DNA from 2 places in the Ectopseudomonas hydrolytica genome. Region 2 is predicted to be linked to the other one. Evidence: riboswitches for the same ligand, from Rfam matches in the RefSeq annotation. Region 2 holds a riboswitch; the other holds the start of a gene.
The links. Region 2 has a riboswitch for cobalamin ahead of L1F06_RS21215 (TonB-dependent receptor domain-containing protein). Riboswitches for the same ligand answer to the same signal wherever they lie in the genome.

Region 1: another riboswitch for cobalamin. It lies ahead of L1F06_RS24665 (TonB-dependent receptor); the one in region 2 lies ahead of L1F06_RS21215 (TonB-dependent receptor domain-containing protein).

Annotation. Positions count from the first base shown of each region.
Region 1 covers NZ_CP099397.1:5,242,768-5,246,549, forward strand. Annotated here, with positions in the region: gene L1F06_RS24665 (TonB-dependent receptor) at 1-1,973, opposite strand, end outside; cobalamin riboswitch at 2,365-2,558, opposite strand; gene L1F06_RS24670 ((2Fe-2S) ferredoxin domain-containing protein) at 2,594-3,319, opposite strand; gene L1F06_RS24675 (cobalt-precorrin-6A reductase) at 3,490-3,782, opposite strand, start outside.
Region 2 covers NZ_CP099397.1:4,514,144-4,517,925, forward strand. Annotated here, with positions in the region: gene dxs (1-deoxy-D-xylulose-5-phosphate synthase) at 1-1,669, shown strand, start outside; cobalamin riboswitch at 1,742-1,943, shown strand; gene L1F06_RS21215 (TonB-dependent receptor domain-containing protein) at 2,033-3,782, shown strand, end outside.

The DNA of each region.
Region 1 (3,782 bases), 730 kb from region 2:
CTGGTGGCGTACTGGCGGTCGAACAGGTTGTTCAGCTCCAGGCCCAGGCGCACATCCGGCAACGCCTGCCAGGCGATGTTGGCGTCGACCACGGTATAGCCGGGCACCTTGGCGGTATTGGCGCTATCGGCGTAGCGCGCATCGACATAACGCGCGCCGATGCCGGCCTCCACGCCGCCACCGAGCGCCTTGTTCAGCCACAGGTTGGCGGTGCGCCTGGGCACGTCGGTCGGGCGATTGCCGCTGCGGTCGCCGCCACCTTCGACGAAGTCGTCGTACTCGGCGCGCACCAGGGCGGCGTTGGCCGACACCTGCCAGCCCCGACCCAGCGCCAGTTCCAGGGTGGCTTCCAGGCCATCGGACGACTGCTGGCCGATCTGCTCGGTGGGCGAGGTCGGGGTTTCGCGGCTGAGCAGCTTCTGCTTGACGATGTGATAAGCCGCCAGCGTCCACTCGCCCTGCCCGCCCCAGAACACCTGCTTGAGGCCGATTTCGGTCTGTTTGGCTTCACTCAGGTCGAACTGCTGCTGGGTCGGATTGAGCGTCAGCAGGTTGCTTACGCCCTCGGTGCTGGTGGCGTACTGGCCGTACAGCGACAGATCGGGGGTCAGGGCAAAGACCAGCCCAGCGCGCCAGTTGTCGCCGCTCAGGCTGCGATCGGCGCTGCTGCCATTCACCAGGTTGTCGCGCTGGATATGCACCTGATCGCGGCGCACGCCGGTGACCAGCGCCAGGCGCTCGGTGAGCTGGGTACGGTTCTCGGCGAACAGCGAGAATTGCCGCGCCAGGTTGCGCTCGCGCGGGCCGTAACCGAGCGGATCGGTGCTCTGGTACTGCCCGCCACCGGAACCGGCCAGCGGCACGCTGTCGCTGAAACTGCTGGCGAAATCGTGCTGGCGGGCGAAGTGGATGCGGTTGTAATCCACCCCGACCACCGTGCGGCTATCGAGGCCGAACAGGGCGTGATCGAGGGTGAAGGTCTGGCGGTCGCCGACCTGCTCCTGGGTGTGCTTGATCCGGTAGAACTCGCTGCGCTCGACCGTATCACCCGGCTGCCAGCGATAGGCCTCGGCATTGCGCCAGTAGCGCTGGGTCTTGATGTAGTAGAGCTGGTTGCTGGCGCTGAGCGTGTCGTTGATGCGCCAGTCCGTCACCAGGCGGGTGATCTGGTCGTTGTAGCGGATATCCGCGTCGGCGACGTTGTAATTGCGCTCGCGGATGCTCTCGCGGTACTTGCCGGCCACCAGCGGCGTGCCGAGGTAACGCATCGGGCTCTGGTCGCCATGGTCGTGGGACAGGGTGAAGCTCAGGTCGTCATGGGCGTCCCAGCGCAGGGCGGCGCTGAGCGCGACGCTGTCCGAATCGCCCCGGTCGACCCAGCCATTGCTGGCCTGCTGGTTGACATTGAAGCGATAGCTCAATTCGTCACTCAGCGAACCACCGCTGTCCAGCGCGGCCTGACGGCGGTCGTCGCTGCCGTAGCCGAGGCGCAGCTGGTTGCGGATCTCGCCGGCGAAGGGCTTCTTCGGCACCACGTTGATCACCGCGCCGGTGGCCCCCTCGCCGTAGAGCACCGAGGCCGGGCCGCGCAGCACGTCGATACGCGCCACCGACCAGGTGTCCACCGGGAAGGTCACGGTGCCGGCACCGACGTACTGACGGGTGCCGTCGTACAGCTGCATGGTCGCCGCATGGCCGGTAAAACCACGCGCCGACAGCGCCGTGCCGCCATTGCCGGGTGAGCCGATGCTGCTAATGCCCGGTGTGCGGGTCACCGCGTCCTGCACCGTGAGGTTGTTGCGCCCGCGTACCTCGGCGCCGCTCAGGCTGCTGGTGCTGGCCGGGGTTTGCAGCGCCGACAGCTCCAGGCGCGAGCCGGACGTGGTGGGCGTATGCAGATCGCTCTCGCCCTCCTCCACGGCTTGCGCCTGGACCGTGACAGCGGGCAGATCGACAGGAGATTCGCTGGCCATGGCCACACCGCCAAGCAGCAGCGCGAATGGCAGGGGGCAGTGACGTAGAAGGTGCTGCACGTAATTGATTCCGGGGCTTCGAGGGGGTTCGTGGAGTCGCTCCAGGCCACGTGCGGGCGAGTTGCAAGCGTTCAGCTTCGACTCCTCGCCGGCACGGTCTGAGGCGATAATGTTATTGTTATAACATAACATTATCGCTTTACGCAGGCAGCAGCTGACAGGCTCGTGCCCTTCGTTCGGACGCAAGGCAAAAAGGTTCTTGTAGCGGAAATGGCGCGCCATAGGGGTTCCATCGGTAGAGGGAAGGCACGGCAATCCGATGGAAATGCGCAACAGCAGACAGGGGCACGGCGGCGCCCTACTGGAGTCAACGCCCGCCCACCGCGGGTTGCCAGACAAATGACTCCAGGCCGGTCTCCGGGCTTGCGAGGGTCATGAACGCATCGCCTTCCCATGCGCGTGGCGCACAGTGGCGTATCGATGCGGTCGCTCGCTTACCGTTGCGGGGGCAGCGTCGGACTTCAACCGACTTCCCGTTTCACCTCACGCGCGGCGGCGTGAGACACCTGAAGCGGGGCGGATATGACCACCCACACCCGCTCAAGTCAAGGCGCGAGGCTTCAAGGACGCGGGTTCGTGCCTGTCTCGCCGGCGCCGCCCGGCTCATCGATGCGCAGCTCCGGCAGCGCCCTGCCCGCCACCAGACGCTCATCGACCAGGCGGATCACCGCCGCCTCGTCCCTGATGCCGTACCACTCGCCCTGTGGATAAAGACTCGCGGTCGGGCCCAGGTCGCAGGGGAACTGGCACTGGCTGCGGGTGATATGCACACCGCCGTCGCACTCCAGCTTGCCGGCGGCCTTGAGCCGCTGACGCAGGGTTTTCCACAGGCCCAGCGCGCCCTTGCGCGTGCAGCGCGGGCCGTTGCACAGCAGCAGGCGCTGCGCATGTGGTGGGATCTGCGACCAGGCGTGCTGCGCCGGCACCGGCGGCACGTCGCTGCAGGGCAGGTGCGCCTCACGACGCGCCAGCAGCGCAGCGAGGCCATCGAGCCAGGCATCCTCCAGCGCCGCGCAGACCACGAACACGCCCGCCCCATCGCCGCGCTCGGCGATGCGTTCGCGCAGCCAGTCACGGTGCGCAGCATCGGCGCGCGGCTCCAGATCCACCACCAGCAGCGGTCGCGGCGCCGCAGCGATGGCCTGCCAGCAGCCGTCCTGCTCGCTGTCATGCAGATGCGCCTCGCCCAGCAGTGCTTCGACGCGCCGCTGCAGACGCTCGGCCGAGGCACCACGACCAAGGCCGGGGCCGATGAACAGAACGCGGGCGTAGGGGGCTTGGCTCATGACGGTCTCCAGAACGGGCCGGCAGTCTAGCAGCGCGTCGTGGTCCGGAGGCAATCCGGCAGGTGCTAGAAGCCCCGGTGCGCGCGGCGCACCCTACGGAATCAGCGCAGGCGCAGCAAGCGTAGGGCGGGTGCAACCCGCCAGGCCGGCATTGGCGGGTTTCACCCGCCCTACAAGGACAGCGCCTCGTAGAGAGCGTCCAGCTCCTCGAACTGGCGCGTTACAGCCGGCAACTGCGGGCGGCGCAATAGCAGCACCGGCAGGCCCCGTTCGCGGGCGACCTGCAGCTTGGGCTCGGTGGAGGCGCTGCCGCTGTTCTTGCTTACCAGCACATCGCAGCGGATACGGGCGAACAGCGCACGTTCCTCGTCCAAAGAGAACGGCCCGCGCGCGCCGATGATCTCGGCACGCGGCGGCGCCGGTTCGGCCTGCAGGCAGCGCACCGTCCAGTGCTGGTGCTCGG
Region 2 (3,782 bases):
CCCCGATGACCGCCTGGTGTGGGACGTCGGCCATCAGGCCTACCCGCACAAGATCCTCACCGGCCGTCGCGAGCGCATGGGCAGCCTGCGCCAGAAGGACGGCCTGGCCGCCTTCCCGCGCCGTAGCGAGAGCGAGTACGACACCTTCGGCGTCGGTCACTCCAGCACCAGCATCAGCGCCGCCCTGGGCATGGCCATCGCCGCTCGCCTGAAGGGCGAGAAGCGCAAGAGCGTGGCGGTGATCGGTGACGGCGCGCTGACCGCCGGCATGGCCTTCGAGGCGCTCAACCACGCCACCGACGTCGGCGCCAACATGCTGGTGATCCTCAACGACAACGACATGTCGATCTCCAAGAACGTCGGCGGCCTGTCCAACTACCTGGCCAAGATCATCTCCAGCCGCACCTACGCCAGCATGCGCGAGGGCAGCAAGAAGATCCTCTCGCGCCTGCCCGGCGCCTGGGAAATCGCACGCAAGGTCGAGGAACACGCCAAGGGCATGCTGGTACCCGGCACCCTGTTCGAGGAACTGGGCTGGAACTACGTCGGCCCCATCGACGGCCACGACCTGCCCACCCTGCTTGCGACATTACGCAATATGCGCGACCTGGACGGCCCGCAGTTCCTCCATGTGGTGACCAAGAAGGGCAAGGGCTTCGCCCCGGCCGAAGCCGACCCCATCGGCTATCACGCCATCACCAAGCTCGAGCCAGTCACCCCCAGCGCGGTGCCCAGGAAACCGAGCGGCCCGAAATACTCCAACGTGTTCGGTCAGTGGCTGTGCGACATGGCCGCGGCAGATCAGCGCCTGGTCGGCATCACCCCGGCGATGAAGGAAGGCTCGGATCTGGTGGCCTTCGCCGAGCGCTTCCCCGAGCGCTACTTCGACGTCGCCATCGCCGAGCAGCACGCCGTGACCCTGGCCGCCGGCATGGCCTGCGACGGCGTCAAGCCGGTGGTGGCGATCTATTCCACCTTCCTCCAGCGCGCCTATGACCAGCTGATCCACGACGTCGCGGTGCAGAATCTCGATGTGCTGTTCGCCATCGACCGCGCCGGTCTGGTCGGCGAAGACGGCCCGACCCATGCCGGCAGCTTCGATATCTCCTACCTGCGCTGCATCCCCGGCATGCTGGTGATGACCCCCAGCGACGAGAACGAACTGCGCCGCATGCTCACCACCGGCTACCTGTTCGATGGCCCGGCCGCGGTGCGCTACCCGCGCGGCAGCGGCCCCAATGCGCCGCTCGACGCCGGGCTGGAGCCGCTAGAGATCGGCAAGGCCATAGTGCGACGCCAGGGCAAGGGCGCAGCCCTGCTGGTATTCGGCGTGCAACTGGCCGAAGCGCTGCAGGTCGGCGAAGCGCTGAACGCCACCGTGGTCGACATGCGCTTCGTCAAACCATTGGACGAGGCCCTGCTGCGCGAGCTGGCCGGCAGCCACGAGCTGCTGGTGACCATCGAAGAGAACGCCGTCATGGGCGGGGCCGGCAGCGCGGTCAGCGAGTTCCTCGCCGCGCAGAACATCATCAAGCCGCTGCTGCATCTGGGCCTGCCCGATTACTACGTCGAGCACGCCAAGCCGGCGCAGATGCTCGCAGAATGCGGCCTTGATCAGGCCGGCATCGAACGCGCGGTGCGCGAACGCCTCGACCAGCTGCGGGCCTGAGCATGAGCTCCGCTCATCGCCGAATGAGCGGGCCTTGCTTGTCATTCATACTCGCGCGCACTAAGGTGCGCGCCATTCATGTTCCGCCAGGGTGCGCTGCTGACGCGGCGTGAAACGGGAAGTCGGTGCGCCCATCCAGGCAATCCCGACGCTGCCCCCGCAACGGTAATCGACGGCAGGCCACAGCCTGCACCTTGTCCACGGCCACTGGGTATTCCCGGGAAGGCGGACCGGGGTCGTGAGCCCGGAGACCGGCCCCGGCGGTGCGACTGGTGTTGCGGAGGGCCGCACCGTCAAGCGCCGCCCTGCGCGCTTGCCCCCTGCCCTCCTCGAATGTCTGCCGACCTTTGAGGAATCACAAGAATGAAACTGTCCCGTCTGGCTCTGGCCATTGCCGTTCTGCCCGGCTTCGCCCTGGCTGCCGAACCCTATACCGCCGAGCCGCTGGTGATCACCTCCGGCCGCCAGGCCGAGCCGCTGCGCCAGGCCACTGCTGCCACTACAGTGTTCGAGCGGACGGATATCGAGCGTTTGCAGGCCAGCAGCGTGCCCGATCTGCTCAGCCGCGTACCCGGCGTATCCATCGTGCAGAATGGCGGCCGTGGCAGCCTGACCAGCCTGTTTCTGCGTGGTGCCAACGCCAACCAGACCCTGGTACTGATCGACGGCGTGCGCCTGAACGCCGCCGCAAGCGGTCTGGCCCGCCTGGAATTCCTCAGCCCCGAGCAGATCGAGCGCATCGAGGTGGTACGCGGCCCACGTTCGGCGTTATACGGCGCCGACGCCATCGGCGGGGTTATCCAGATTTTCACCCGCCAGGGCGAAGCCGGTCTGCAGCCGCGGCTGCGCCTGGCCGCCGGCAGTCAGCAGAGTTTCGAACGCAGCCTGGGTCTGTCCGGCGGCGATCAGCACACCCGCTTCGATCTCGGCGCCAGTCTGGCCGAACGTGCCGGCTTCGACCGCTCGCAGGATGCCCGTGGCAACGACGGCGACCACGACGGTCTGCGCCGCAAGTCATTCAATCTGAGCCTGGAACATCGCTTCAGCGAGCGCCTCAAGGGCGGCCTAAGCCTGGTAGACCAGCGCGGCGAGAGCGAATACGACGATCTGTTCAGCTTCGCGCCGGGCAACCCCAGCGAGCGCTTCAGCGTTTCCACTGCTGCTGCGCATCTCGAAGCGCAGCTCGCCGAGCGCTGGAGCAGCCGCCTGGAACTCGGCCATAGCGAGGACAAGAGCGACAACCGCGACCCGCTGAACGCCGACAATAACTACAGCTTCAACACCTACCGCGACAGCGCCGCCTGGCTCAATACCTTGCGTCTGGACGAGGCCAACCAGCTGCTGCTGGGCCTCGACTGGTTCGAGGACCGTTTGAGCACGGACAGCGACTTCAGCCAGAGCGAGCGCTGGAATCAAGCCGCCTTCGTCCAGCACCGCCATCGCGGCGACGGTTTCGCTACCGAGCTGGGCCTACGCCACGACAAGAACGAGCAATTCGGCAGCGAGAACACCTGGAACGCGGCACTGAGCCTGGACTTGGCCGAACGACTGGAACTACTGCTGAGCTATGGCGAGGGTTTTCACGCCCCCACCTTCAACGATCTGTACTACCCCACCAGCGCCTTCTATGGCGGCAATCCGAACCTCGCGCCCGAGCGCTCGAAAACCTACGAGGCGCAATTGCGCGGCGATCACCTGAGTACCCGCTGGAGCGTGTCGGCCTACCGCACCGAGGTCGAAGACCTGATCACCGTGGTCAGCGACCCGGTAACCTTCTTCAGCACGCCGATGAACGTCAACCAGGCGCGCCTGCAAGGCTTGGAACTGAGCCTGGAACGCGAGGTGCTGGGCTGGCAGGCCGTACTCGGCGCCAGTCTGCTCGACCCACGCGATCGCGACAGCGGCCATACCCTGCCGCGCCGCGCCAAACGCAGCCTGAGCCTGGACCTGGATCGCCAGTTCGGCGCCTTCGCCGCTGGCATCACCTGGCAGGCCTTCTCCGGTCGCTATGACGACGCCGCCAACACTCGAGAGATCGCCGGCTACGGTTTGCTCGGTGCGCGTGCGAGCTGGCGGATGAGCGATGAGCTGCTGTGGCAAATCAAGGTCGACA